Regions from separate parts of the Amnibacterium sp. genome, predicted to be linked through region 1. Evidence: predicted binding sites of a transcription regulator. Region 1 holds the regulator's gene; the other holds the start of a gene.

Region 1 (6,928 bases):
CGACCTGCAGGCCGACATGTACGAGCTCGCGGACGACCGCCTCGCGGCGGCGGGCTACCACTGGTACGAGGTGAGCAACTGGGCGCGGCGGCCGTCCGCGCGCTCCCGGCACAACCTCGCCTACTGGACCGGTGAGGACTGGTGGGGGATCGGCCCCGGCGCGCACAGCCACGTCGGGGGCGTCCGCTGGTGGAACGTCAAGCACCCGGCCGCGTACGCGCAGCGCCTCGCGGCTGGCACCTCGCCCGCAGCCGGACGGGAGACCCTCGACGACGCGACGCGCGCGCTCGAGCGGGTGCTGCTCGAGACGCGACTCGCGGCGGGGCTGCCGGTGGACCGGCTGGAGCCGGAGGGGAGGCGCGCCGTCGCCGGGCTCATCGCCGACGGGCTGGTCGAACCGGCCGCCGCCTTCGCGGGCCGCGTCGTGCTCACCCGATCCGGGCGGCTGCTCGCCGACGCCGTGGTGCGCCGGCTGCTCCCCTCCGGGCCCGCTACCGGATGAAGCGGATGCTGAGCGGGTACTCGTACCGCTCGCCCCGGCCCGCCGCCACCGCGGCGATGATCGAGAACACGATCACCACGACGTAGATCGCGGCCGTGATGAGGAACCCGATCAGCACGAACCAGAGGAAGAACGCGATCACGGCGGCGATGAACATCGTGATCTGGAAGTTCAGCGTCGTCTTCGCGTGCTCGGCGACGAAGGCGCTGCGGTCCTTGAGCACGAGCAGGATGATCAACGGCCCGAGCCAGCCGATGAAGCCGGCGCCGACGACGATGCCGACCAGTGCGCTGATGTGCGTGAGGACCGCCCACGTGCGCTCGTCGCTCGGGCTCAGCGGCCTGGGCGGCACGACCGCCGCGGGGGGTTCGTTCGTCATCGGGTGCTCCTTCGTCGGATGCGGGTGCGGGCGGTCGCCTGACGGCGCCTCCCGCACCCGGATCCGCTACTTGATGAACGGGATGGTCAGCGGGTACCGGTACACCTCGCCGCGGTTCGCCGCCACGGCGGCGAGGATCGAGAACACGATGCTCAGCACCCAGACCAGCGGGTAGGTGAGGAATCCGATCAGGACGAACATCAGGATGCCCGACGCGATGTACCCGATCAGCACCGTCAGCTGGAAGTTCAGCGCGTTCTTGGCGTTCTCGCCGACGAACGAGCTGCGGTCCTTCAGCAGCAGGTAGCCGAGCAGCGGCGCGATGAAGCCGATGATGATGCCGCCCACGTGGATGAGCGTCGCCCACAACCGCTCGTCGCTCGGGCTGAGCGGCTGCGCGGGGACGTAGGCGGGAGGCTGGTTGCTGGTCATGATGATCTCCTTGTCAGAGGGGCGGATGGCCCGGTCACGGGACGAGCCGGAGCGCGATGGGGTAGCGGAAGGTGCCGCCGCCGTTGACCCGCACCGCGGCCATGATCGAGAGCACGACGACGATCACCCAGACGGCGAACTGCGCGAACCCGATCAGGAAGCCGAGGAGCAGGAGGACGATGTCGAGCCCGGTCGGCAGCGCGCCGTAGAGGGCGCCGAGGATGCGGCCGACGAGGAAGAGCGCGACCCAGACGATGGTCGCCGTGATCACGAAGTTGAGCGCCTCCCTGGCCTCCTCGCGCACCCTCGCGCTGCGCGGCCCGAGGATGAGCAGGATCAGCAGCGACGGCAGGAAGCCGACGATGTTGCCGACGTGGGCGAGGGTCGACCACAGGCGCTCGTCTCCGGGCGAGAGCGGCTGGCCCACCCCGCCGGGCTGGGACTGCGTCATCGCGGGTGCTCCTGACCTCTCGGGGTGCATACGTCGCGCCGTCGACCGACGCTCAGGATATCGACAGGCCCGTGTGCAACGCCAGACCCACGGGAGACGCGCAGTAGAATTGGCAGTCCGGCCGAGCGAGTGCCAGATGGAGGAGGTGCGATGGTCTCGGAACGCGGCCTCGACGTCCTGCGGGCGATCGTGCAGGACTACGTGGCCTCCCGTGAACCCGTGGGGTCCAAGACGATCGTCGACCGTTACGCCTTCGGCGTGTCCGCGGCGACGATCCGCAACGACATGGCCGCGCTGGAGGAGGACGGCCTGATCGCCGCGCCGCACACCTCCTCCGGCCGCGTGCCGACGGACAAGGGCTACCGGATGTTCGTGGACCACCTGGCGGAGGTCCGCGCCCTGTCGCCGGCGCAGCGTGTCGCCATCCAGACCTTCCTCGAGGAGGGGGCCGACCTCGACGACGTGCTCGCGAGGACCGTGCGGATGCTCGCGCAGCTGACCAACCAGGTCGCACTCGTCCAGGTGCCCGTCGTCCCCAGGTCCTACGTCCGGCACGTCGAACTCGTGTCCCTGTCTCCGAGCCGCATGCTCGTGGTGCTGATCACGGACGCCGGCCGCGTCGACCAGCGGGTCGTCGAGCTCGCGCAGGGCGAGCGGGAACGGCTCGACGAGGTCGAGCTGGCGGAGCTCCGTGCGCGGATCAACGCGACCCTGGTCGGCAAGCTGCTCACCGACGTGGGCCCGACCCTGGAGGCGCTCGCCGAGCAGCTGCAGGTCGCGCAGCGCGCGGTGCTGGAGCGGGTGGCCTCGGCGCTCGCTGCGACCGTCGACGACCGCAGGCAGGACCGGCTCCTCCTCGCGGGCACCGCGAACCTCGCGCGGACCGAGCGCGACTTCCCCGGCAGCATCCTCCCCGTGCTCGAGGCGATCGAGGAGCAGGTCGTCATGCTGCGGCTGTTCCGCGAGATGGAGCTCGACGAGCGCGGCGTCTCGATCTCGATCGGGCGCGAGAACCCGCTCGTGGGCCTCGCGGAGACCTCGATCCTCGCGGGCGGCTACCGTTCGTCGGCCGGCGAGCTGGCCAGGATCGGCGTGCTCGGCCCGACGCGCATGGACTACTCGCAGAACATCGCCGCCGTGCGGGCCGTCGCCCGCTACCTGTCGAAGCTCCTCGGCGAGGAATGACCCACCCGGCCGCCAGGCGGCCACGACGTGTCGCCGCGACGGGTCGCGGTGACGAGGAGGGCCCACGTGGCTGACCACTACGAAGTGCTGGGCGTCGCCCGCGACGCCTCGGCCGACGAGATCAAGAAGGCGTACCGGCGGCTCGCCCGCCAGCTCCACCCCGACGTGAACCCGGGCCCGGAGGCCTCCGAGCGGTTCAAGGACGTGACGCACGCCTACGACGTGCTCTCCGATCCGCGGCAGCGGCAGGAGTACGACATGGGCGGCTCGCAGGGCGCCCAGTCGTTCGGGTTCGGGGACATCTTCGAATCGTTCTTCGGCGGCGGGATGCGCACCGGAGGGCCGAAGTCCAGGCAGGAGCGCGGGCAGGACGCCCTGCTCCGGGTCGAGATCGACCTCGAGGACGTCGTCTTCGGCACCCACCGGGACCTCGAGATCGACACCGCGGTGCTCTGCGACGTCTGCCACGGCGCCTGCACGCAGCCCGGCACCTCCGTCGCGACCTGCGACATCTGCCACGGCACCGGCCAGATCCAGCGCGCCGTCCGCTCGCTGCTCGGCAACGTGATGACCTCCACCCCCTGCACGGTGTGCCGCGGGTACGGCACGGTGATCCCGTACCCGTGCACCAACTGCGCCGGCCAGGGCCGGGTGCGCGCGCGCACGACCATCCCGGTCGACATCCCCGGCGGTGTCGAGACGGGGCTGCGCCTCCAGCTGGCGGGGATGGGCGAGGTCGGGCAGGCGGGCGGCCCCTCCGGCGACCTGTACCTCGAGATCAAGGTGCGCCATCACGACGTCTTCAGCCGTGCGGGCGACGACCTGCTCGCGACGCTGGAGGTGCAGATGACCGACGCGGTGCTGGGGACGACCGCGACGCTCGAGGGCCTCGACGGCCCGGTCGAGGTCGAGGTGAAGCCCGGCGTGCAGAGCGCCGAGGTCATCACCGTGCCCGCGCGCGGCATCACGCGGCTGCGCGGATCCGGCCGCGGCGACCTCCGCATCGGGGTGCAGGTGGTGACCCCCACGAAGCTCGACGCGAAGGCGACCGAGCTCGTGCGGCAGCTGGCCGGTCGCACCAAGCAGAAGCCGCCGCAGTTCGCGCACTTCCAGCAGGGCCTGTTCGCGAAGCTCCGCGACCGCTTCCTCGGCGTCTGATGACCATCTCCCGCCGCCCCGCTGGTCGAGCTGCGAGCGCAGCGGCCGGCGGGTCCACCCCGCGTCGGGTGAGTTCCGCTGGTCGAGGTGCGAGCGCAGCGAGCCTCGAGACCACCCCGCGCTGATGGCGCACTTCTACCTCGCATCGGCGCTCGACGCCGAGCACGCCGAGCTGACGGGCGAGGAGGCGCGGCACGCCGCGCAGGTCGCCAGGCTCCGCGTCGGCGAGCGGCTCTTCGTCGGTGACGGCGCCGGTCGGATCGCCGAGGCGGAGGCGATCGAGGTCGCACGCGACCGCGTCGCGCTCCGCGTGCTGGCGCTGCGCCAGGAGCCGGAACCCTTCCCGCGCATCGTGCTGGCGCAGGCCCTCGCCAAGGGCGGGCGCGACGAGGCCGCGATCCAGGCCGCGACGGAGCTCGGCGCCGCCGCCGTGATCCCGTGGCAGGCGGCACGCAGCGTCACGCGCTGGGCGGGCGCGAAGGTGGACGGCGGCGTCGCCCGCTGGTCCGCGATCGTGCGGGAGGCCGGGAAGCAGTCGATGCGGCCGTGGGCTGCGGAGGTGCGGCCGCTCGCGTCGACCGCCGACCTCGCCTCCCTCGCCGGGCGCACGAGGATGCTGCTGCTGGAGCCCGAGGCCGACACGCGCCTCGTCGACGTGGACGTCGCACCCGGACTCGAGCTCGTGCTGGTCGTCGGACCCGAGGGCGGCATCGCACCGGAGGAGCTCGAGCGCCTCTCCGGCGCGGGCGCGCTCCCCGTGCGGCTCGGGCCGCACGTGCTCCGCACGTCCACCGCGGGCCCCGCGGCGATCGCCGCGCTCGCCCCGAAGCTCGACCTCTGGCCCTGACCAGACGCCACGCGCGCGGGCGACGGACGCACCGCCCGGGTCAGTCCGTGCCGGACTCCATGGCGGCCGCGTCGAGCGCGTCCTCCGCGCTGTCGTCGTGACCGGAGGAGGCGATGCTCGCCGCCCGTCCCGCCTCGAGCTCGCCGACCAGCGCGTGCACGGTACCCCCGAACACCCCGAGCCCGTCGAAGTACTCGAGCTTCGCGCGAGAGTCCGCCAGGTCGAGGTTCCGCATCGTGAGCTGCCCGATCCGGTCGTTCGGGTCGAACGCGGCGTCCTCCGTGCGTTCCATCGACAACCGTTCCGGCTGGTAGGTCGCGTTCGGCGAGACGGTGTTCATGATCGTCCAGTCGTTGCCGCGCCGGAGACGCAGCGTGACCTCGCCCGTGATCGGCGCCCCGACCCAGCGCTGCAGCGACTGGCGGATCATCAGGGACTGCGGCTCGAGCCAGCGGCCCTCGTACAGCAGCCGACCGAGGCGGCGTCCGTCCGTCATGTAGGCGGCGAGCACGTCCTCGTTGTGGATGGCCGAGACGAGCCGCTCGTAGACGATGAACAGCAGCGCCATGCCCGGGGCCTCGTAGATGCCGCGGCTCTTCGCCTCGATGATCCGGTTCTCGATCTGGTCGGTCATCCCGAGCCCGTGCCGGCCGCCGATCGCGTTCACCGCCTCGACGAGGGCGACCGGGTCGTCGTACCGCTTCCCGTTCACGGAGACGGGACGACCGCGCTCGAACCCGACCGTCACGTCCTCCGGCTCGATCGCGACGTTCGGATCCCAGGCCTTCACGCCCATGATCGGCTCCACGAGCTCGATGGAGCTGTCGAGCTCCTCGAGCTTCTTCGCCTCGTGCGTCGCGCCCCAGATGTTCGCGTCCGTCGAGTACGCCTTCTCCGCGGAGGCGCGGTAGGGGAGCCCGCGCTCGGTCAGCCACGCCGACATCTCCGCCCGGCCGCCGAGCTCCTCGACGAACCGGCGATCGAGCCACGGCTTGTAGATGCGCAGGTCGGGGTTCGCGAGCAGGCCGTACCGGTAGAAGCGCTCGATGTCGTTGCCCTTGAAGGTCGAGCCGTCGCCCCAGATGGCGACGCCGTCCTCCTCCATGGCCTTCACGAGCATCGTGCCGGTCACCGCGCGGCCGAGCGGCGTCGTGTTGAAGTACGGCGTGCCGCCGGAGCGGATGTGGAAGGCGCCGCAGGCGAGCGCCGCGAACCCCTCCTCGACGAGCGCCGTTCGGCAGTCCACGAGCCGGGCGCCCTCCGCGCCGTACTCCTTGGCGCGCCCCGGCACCGACGGCAGGTCGGGCTCGTCGTACTGACCGAGGTTCGCGGTGTAGGCGAACGGGACGGCGCCGTGCTCGCGCATCCAGGCGACCGCGACGGAGGTGTCGAGCCCTCCGGAGAACGCGATGCCGACGCGCTTGCCGACGGGGAGGTCCGAGAGGATCTTCGACACGACCGTCGAAACTACCGTTCCGCGGCCCGCCCTCGCTCGCGCGCCCCTCGCGGGCTCTCCGGAGCGTCGGCGCGGCGACGTAGACTCCTCGGCCATGACGGAGCGCGTCGGCACGGAGCCCTCGGTGTTCACGCGCATCCTGCGCGGGGAGATCCCGAGCGAGATCGTGCTGCAGACCGACGACGTGTTCGTCATCCGCGACATCGCACCGCAGGCGCCGATCCACCTGCTCGTCATCCCGAAGACGGACGAGCATCCCGACGTCGTGTCGCTCGCGGCCCACGACCCGCGGCTCCTCGCGCACATGGTCGAGGTCGCGAACGTCGCCGCCGCCCAGGCGGGCGCGACCGACTTCCGCCTCATCTTCAACACCGGGGCGGGCGCCGGCCAGACCGTCTTCCACGTCCACGCGCATGTCCTCGCCTCGCAGGCCGTCCCGCTCGGGGAGCGGACGATGGCGGGCGGCATGCCCGCGGGAGAGGGCGCGTGACGGACGCCGACGACCTGCGCCCGACCGC
Region 2 (6,928 bases), on a different contig from region 1:
CTCGCGGAGGAGCGCTTCGCCGATGCCGTCCGGCTCGCGCGCGGCGCAGGCCTCGACCCCGTGCTCCTCCATCTGGCGAGCACCGCGGCTGCCGTCATGCGGGACCAGTCGGCCTTCACGATGGTGCGCTGCGGGATCGGTATCTACGGGGTCTCGCCGTTCGGCGACCCGGAGCGGGTGCCGGACGGCCTCCGGCCCGCGATGACGCTCGCGACCGAGGTGGCCGCGGTCCGGCGGGTCCCGGCGGGTGCCGGCGTCTCCTACGACCACATCTGGCGCGCGGAGCGGCCGACCACGCTCGCGCTCGTGCCGCTCGGCTACGCCGACGGGGTGCCGCGGGCCGCCTCGAACCGCGCGGAGGTGCTGCTCGGCGGTCGTCGCCGGCCCGTGCGCGGCAGGATCGCGATGGACCAGTTCCTCGTCGACGTCGGGGACGACGAGGTGCGCGTCGGCGACGAGGTGGTGCTGTTCGGCGACCCGGCGACCGGTGCGCCCTCCGCCGACGAATGGGGCCGCTGGGCCGACACGATCGGCTACGAGATCGTCACGCGCATCGGCCCGCGCGTCCTCCGGGAGCCCGTGTGATCGAGCGGCTCACGGTCCCCGACGCGGACGCGATGCACGAGCTCGGCGTCCGGCTGGGGCGCGACCTGCGGGCCGGCGATCTGGTGGTGCTCACGGGCCCGCTCGGCGCGGGCAAGACGACGCTCACCCGCGGCATCGGGGAGGGGCTCGGCGTGCGGGGGCCGGTCAGCAGCCCGACCTTCGTGCTCGCCCGCACGCACCCCTCCCTCGTGGGCGGGCCGCCGCTGGTGCACGTCGACGCGTACCGGCTCGGCTCCCCGGCGGAGCTCGACGACCTCGACCTCGACCTCGAGGCCTCGGTCGTCATCGTCGAATGGGGCGCCGGAATGGTCGACGGCATGGCCGATTCGGTGCTCGAGATCCGGATCGAGCGGGCGGCCGACGACACGAGGACGGTCGAGCTCGAGGGCATCGGACCCCGCTGGGCGGCTCTTCCCGCCGTCTGAGCGGAGTGTGCGGACACTCAGCAGGTGGTGACGCGGTGCAGCTCCAGCGTCGCGCCCGCGGGCAGCGACCCCGGGTCCACCCCGTAGGGCAGCGCGACGAGCACGTCACCCAGGCAGAGCCCGAACCGGGCCGCGACCGCACCGGCCCGGTCGCCCGCGTCGAGCGTGTACCGGACCATGTCCGGACCCTCCTGGACGGAGGTGCCGCGGGCACCGGCCCGGTCGCCGCCGTCGAGGACGGGCACGTCCCCGGTGCCGACCGTCCACGTGCCGTCGCCCTGCGCGACGACGCGCACCGTGGGTGAGGTCGTGGGGGTCGGCCGCGGTCCTGGGCCGAATCCTCCGATCGCCAGGCCGGCCGCCGCGGCCACGACGACGCAGGCGCTCCCGATCAGCACCGCGCGCCCCGGCGTGCGGTGCGCCGCGGGGATCACCGGGTCCTGGGCGCCCACGGGCTCGTCGGTGCCCTCCGCGGCCCGCAGGTAGGACGCGAGGTCGTCCGGGGAGGCCCCCGGGCGGTACAGCCGGCGGCGCAGCTCCTCCGCGTCCTCGGGGTCCCGCTCCACCCGCGCACGGTATCCCCTCGTCCTCGGCCCTCGTAGGCTGTCCTGCCGTGCTGCTCGCGATCGACACCTCCGGTGCGTCCTCGGTCGCCGTGGTGCGCGAGGACGGCGGCGTGGTCGCGGCGCTGCTCGACGAGGACGTCCGGGGCCACGCGGAGCACATCGGCCCGATGCTCGAGGCCGTGCTCGACGAGGCCGGGCGCCCGCAGATCGACGCGGTCGCGTACGGCGTCGGTCCCGGCCCCTTCACCGGGCTGCGCGTGGGCATGGCCGCGGCGCGCACCGCGGCGCTCGTGCTCGGCGCCGTCGAGCTGCCCGTGCTCAGCCACGATGCGGTGGCGCTCGCGGCGGTGCGGCGAGGGATGGCCGTCCCGTTCGTCGTGGTCGCCGACGCGAAGCGGCGGGAGCGCTTCGCGACCGTCTACCGGCGGCTCGACGCGGCGGGGCTGCCCGTGCGGGACGGGGAGCCGACGGTCGGAGCGGAGGCGGACCTCCCCGCCCTGCCGCATGTTGTCGGGGTGGTCGACGCCGGTCTCATCGGCGCGGTCGCGGCGCTGCGGCGCACCGCGGGCATCGCGCCGGAGGGGCCTGCGGCGCGCTATCTCCGCAGCCCGGACGTGACGATCGCGACCGCGCGGAAGTCGGTGCTCGGATGAGCGCCGAGGTGCGCACCGCCGGGGCGGAGGACCTCGACGCGGTGATGGCGATCGAGCGGGCGAGCTTCCCCACCGACGCGTGGTCGGAGGCGGCGATGCGCGAGACGTTCGCGACCGGCGACGCCTTCGTGGCGGAGGAGGCGGACCGCGTGGTCGGCTACGGGGCGGTGCTCGCGCCCGCGGGCAGCGGCGACGCGGACGTGCTCACCATCGCCGTCGAGGAGGCGCACCGCGGCGAGGGCGTCGGCGCGAGCCTGCTCGGGCGGATGCTCGAGACGGCCGCCGAGCGGGGAGCGGGTCGCGTGTTCCTCGAGGTGCGCGCGGACAACCCCGTCGCGCAGCGGCTGTACGAGACCCGCGGCTTCCGCGCCGTGGGGCGCAGGCCCCGCTACTACCAGCCGGACGGCGTGGACGCGATCGTGATGCGCCTCGACCTCGGGAGGTCGGCATGAGCGCGTCGGCGCCGCTGGTGCTCGGCATCGAGAGCTCCTGCGACGAGACCGGGGTCGGTGTCGTGCGCGGGCGCGAGGTGCTGGCCAACGTGATCGCGTCGTCCGTCGACGAGCAGGCCCGCTACGGCGGGGTGGTGCCGGAGATCGCCGCGCGCGCGCACCTCGAGGCGATGCGCCCGACGCTCGAGCGCGCCCTCGAGGTCGCGGGGGTCGGCATCGCCGATCTCGACGCGATCGCCGTCACCGCGGGGCCGGGCCTCGCCGGCGCGCTGATGGTGGGCGTCGGCGCGGCGAAGGCGCTCGCGGTGACCGCCGGCAAGCCGCTGTACGGGGTGAACCACCTCGTCGGGCACGTCACCGCGGATCAGCTGCACGCGAGGGGCGCCGAGGCCGTTCCGGTCGAGCTGCCGACGGTCGCGCTGCTCGTCTCAGGAGGCCACACGTCCCTCCTGCTCGTCCGCGACCTCGTCGACGACGTGGAGCTGCTCGGGGAGACGCTCGACGACGCCGCGGGGGAGGCGTTCGACAAGACCGCGCGGCTGCTCGGCCTGCCGTACCCGGGCGGCCCGTCCATCGATCGCGCGGCCGCCGACGGCGATCCGGCCGCGATCCGCTTCCCGCGCGGGCTGACCGCACCCAAGGACCGCGCGCGGCACCGCTTCGACTTCTCGTTCTCGGGCCTGAAGACCGCGGTCGCCCGGCACGTCGAGCGGGCGGAGGCCGACGGCGCCGCGCTCGCGATCGGGGACGTGGCCGCGTCGTTCCGGGAGGCGGTGGTCGACGTGCTCGTCACCAAGGCGCTCGACGCGTGCGCGGAGACCGGCGTGCCCCGGCTGCTGCTCGGCGGCGGCGTGGTCGCCAACCGCCGGCTGCGCGACGTCGCGACCGAGCGGGCGGCGGCCGCGGGCGTCCGCCTGCGCATCCCGCCCTTCGACCTCTGCACCGACAACGGCGCGATGATCGCCGGGCTCGGTGCGCGGCTCGTGGAGGCGGGAGCGGCGCCGAGCGGCAGCGGGTTCGGGGTGGACTCGACCCTGCCGGTCGGGCAGGTCCTGATCCCCTGACCGTTCTCCGCATGTCCGTTGACGGTCACCCGTGCGCGCTGGGACCATGGACGCACCACCCTCGATGAGGAGCCATGAGCGACTACCAGCCCTCCCCGCCGCCGTCCACGCCGTACTCGGGAGCACCCGCGCAGCGGACGAACGCCCTCGCGATCGTCGCGCTGATCCTCGGCATCGTCGTGCCGATCGGCGGCATCATCTGCGGGCCGATCGCCCTCGGTCAGATCAAGCGCACCGGTGAGAGCGGGCGCGGCCTCGCGATGGCCGGACTGATCATCGGCATCGTCCTCACGCTGCTCGGGCTGATCATCACCATCGCCTGGATCGCGCTGTTCGCCACGTTGGCGAACAACGGCTACTCGACCTCGCCCTGAGGGCCCCCGGCGGCCACCCGCCGGCACAGCAGCGCCACCCGCCGGTCGGCCGTGCGGGTGACGATCAGGGTCGACTCCTCGTCGCCCCGGAGGGCCAGCCCCTTGCGGAACGCGGCGGGGTCGAGGTCGACCCCGCGCTTCTTGATCTCGAGCCGCCCGACGCCGCGAGCGCGCAGCTCCGTCCGGATGCGCTGCCGGTCGAACGGCAGCACCGCCTGGACCGCGAACGAGGTCAGGAACGGTGACGAGACCGGCCCGTCGCCCGTGAGGTAGGCGATCCCCGGGCCGACGGGCCGGGTGCCCGTGCGCCGGGCGAGATCGCCGATGAGCCGTGCGCGCACGACGGCCCCGTCCGGCTCGTGCACGTGGTCGCCGAGCGGGCCGACCGGCTCGTCCTCGCTGTCCGCGGGCGCGACCAGCTCGGCGGTACCCGCCGCTCCGGTCACCAGCGCGGCCCGGCGCACGCCGTCCCGGGCGAGTCCTCCGCGCCAGAGCACGAGCTCCACCACCTCGCCGCGGTCGGACACCCACTGCGCCTCGGCGTCGTGGGGGATCGTCCCCCGGTCGTGCGCGGGCGAGAGCTTCACGCCCGTGGGCATCCGTCCAGCGGTCCGGTCGACGAAGTCGAGGGACGGCGAGTAGTCCGCGGGGCCCACGCGCCTCGTGCCCGCGTGCCCGGCCGTCCGCCTGGCCGGGTCGATCCAGGCGGCGTCCACGTCGCCGAGCCCGACCGTCTCCGCGTCGCCGACCACGACCTCCGCCTCCGGGAACGGCGCCAGATTGGCCTGCGCCAGCACCGCCGTCACCTCGTCGCGTTCGACGGCGAGCACCCGCAGCCCGACGGCGGCGATCGCCAGCGCGTCGCCCCCGATCCCGCAGCCGAGGTCGGCCACGAGCCCCGCGCCCGCGGCGCGGAGACGCGCCGCGTGCCGTGCGGCGACGTCGAGCCGGGTCGCCTGCTCCAGGCCGGCTCTGGTGAAGAGCATCCGGTCGGCGAACTCGCCGAACTTCCCCCTGGCGCGGCGCCGGAGGGCCGCCTGGGTGAGGATCACCGACGCCTGCTGCGGCGTGAAGCCTGCGCGTCGCAGGGCGCTGGACGCGGCCAGGGCGTCCACCTGTCCGGCGCGGGACTCGACGTCGACCGCGGCGAGGACACGGGGGTCGAGGAGCGCCTCGAGGTCGCTGCGGTCCACCCGACCACCGTAGGGGTGCCCGGTTGGCACTCGCATTGCGTGAGTGCCAGTCGGGCGCCTAGTGTTAGGGCCTGGCACTCGGTAGCGCCCGGTGCCAATCGAACGTGTAGAAGCACTCAGGAAAGCAGAGGTGGACCGTGTCGGTCTCCATCAAGCCGCTCGAGGATCGAATCGTGATCAGCCAGGTCGAGGCCGAGCAGACGACCGCGTCGGGTCTCGTGATCCCCGACACCGCGAAGGAGAAGCCCCAGGAGGGCGAGGTCGTCGCGGTGGGCCCGGGTCGCATCGACGACAACGGGAACCGCGTCCCGCTCGACGTCGCCGTCGGCGACCGCGTCATCTACTCGAAGTACGGCGGCACCGAGGTCAAGGTGTCGGGCGAGGACTACCTCGTCCTCTCCGCGCGCGACGTCCTGGCGGTCGTCGTCCGCTGAGCCGCGCTCCGCTCGACCGGACGCCCCGCACCGCTAGGTGCGGGGCGTCCGTCGTTCCCGGCGCCTAGGCTCGAGCGGTGAGGTCCGGTGAGCGCGCGGGGTTGCTCTTCGGCGTCGGGGCCTACCTGCTGTGGGGCGCGATGCCCCTCTACTTCCTGCTGATGCGTCCGGCGGGTGCGTTCGAGATCGTGTCCTGGCGCATCGTCTTCTCGCTCGTGTTCTGCGCGATCCTGCTCGCGGTCACGAGGTCGTGGCGCCGCTTCCGCGCGGTGCTCGGCGACCGCCGCGCCGTCGCCTCGTTCGGGCTCGCCGGAGCCCTGATCTGGGTGAACTGGACCGTCTACGTGCTCGCGACCACCACGGGGCACGTGGTCGAGGCGGCGCTCGGCTACTTCATCAACCCGATCGTCACGATCCTGCTCGGCGTCGTCGTGCTGCGGGAGCGGCTCCGCCCCGGTCAGTGGGTCGCGATCGGCATCAGCGCCGTCGCGGTCGTGGTGATCGCGGTCGAAGCGGGGGCGCTGCCCTGGACCTCGCTCGCCCTCGCCCTCTCGTTCGGCGGCTACGGCCTCGTGAAGAAGCGGCTGGGGCGGATCGACGCCGTGTCCGGGCTCACGCTCGAGACGGCGTGGCTGACGCCGGTCGCGATCGTCGAGCTGGTGCTGGTGGGCGCGGGCCCCGGGCTGGCGTACGGCGCAGCGGGCGTCCTCCCGACACTGATGCTCACGTCCGCGGGCATCGGGACGGCGGTGCCCCTGCTGCTGTTCGCCGCCTCGACCAGGCGGCTCCCGCTCTCGGTCGTCGGGTTCCTGCAGTACCTGACGCCGATCCTGCAGCTCGTGATCGGCGTCGCGTTCCTCCACGAGGCGATGTCGGTCGGGCGGTGGGTCGGCTTCGGGCTGGTCTGGCTGGCGCTCGCCGTGCTCATCGGCGAGGGCGTGGTGCGGGGGCGCTCGCGGAGGCCGGCGGTCGCACCCGTCGCCTGACGGTCAGCCGACGACGCCCGTCGAGTGGAACGCCTCGTACTCCACCACGGGGCCCGTGCCCGGGCGCACCAGCGCGGAGAAGGTCACGCACAGCGCCGTCGAGCACGCCTGCCCCTGACCGCCGTCGGCCGCCTGCTCGTCGTTCGTCAACTGGTAGCCCTTCGCGGTGAGCAGC

What was found. The regulator HrcA, encoded in region 1, represses chaperone genes, less so after heat shock. The targets are predictions, from matches to a motif close to TTNGCACTCGNNNNNNNCGAGTGCNAA.
Region 2: a site for HrcA is predicted at 5,357-5,383, ahead of groES (co-chaperone GroES). Genes of this name have one in related genera too.

Annotation. Positions count from the first base shown of each region.
Region 1 is NZ_JBQCGC010000034.1:35,138-42,065, reverse strand. Features, by position in the region: gene hemW (radical SAM family heme chaperone HemW) at 1-502, shown strand, start outside; gene ACTHLI_RS05070 (DUF4870 domain-containing protein) at 492-881, opposite strand; gene ACTHLI_RS05065 (DUF4870 domain-containing protein) at 948-1,313, opposite strand; gene ACTHLI_RS05060 (DUF4870 domain-containing protein) at 1,348-1,764, opposite strand; gene hrcA (heat-inducible transcriptional repressor HrcA) at 1,915-2,949, shown strand; gene dnaJ (molecular chaperone DnaJ) at 3,016-4,107, shown strand; gene ACTHLI_RS05045 (16S rRNA (uracil(1498)-N(3))-methyltransferase) at 4,232-4,954, shown strand; gene argG (argininosuccinate synthase) at 4,995-6,410, opposite strand; gene ACTHLI_RS05035 (HIT domain-containing protein) at 6,505-6,900, shown strand.
Region 2 is NZ_JBQCGC010000022.1:627-7,554, forward strand. Features, by position in the region: gene alr (alanine racemase) at 1-585, shown strand, start outside; gene tsaE (tRNA (adenosine(37)-N6)-threonylcarbamoyltransferase complex ATPase subunit type 1 TsaE) at 618-1,031, shown strand; gene ACTHLI_RS03215 (hypothetical protein) at 1,049-1,597, opposite strand; gene tsaB (tRNA (adenosine(37)-N6)-threonylcarbamoyltransferase complex dimerization subunit type 1 TsaB) at 1,645-2,250, shown strand; gene rimI (ribosomal protein S18-alanine N-acetyltransferase) at 2,247-2,702, shown strand; gene tsaD (tRNA (adenosine(37)-N6)-threonylcarbamoyltransferase complex transferase subunit TsaD) at 2,699-3,766, shown strand; gene ACTHLI_RS03235 (DUF4190 domain-containing protein) at 3,841-4,140, shown strand; gene ACTHLI_RS03240 (THUMP-like domain-containing protein) at 4,122-5,333, opposite strand; gene groES (co-chaperone GroES) at 5,471-5,767, shown strand; gene rarD (EamA family transporter RarD) at 5,845-6,753, shown strand; gene ACTHLI_RS03255 (hypothetical protein) at 6,757-6,928, opposite strand, start outside.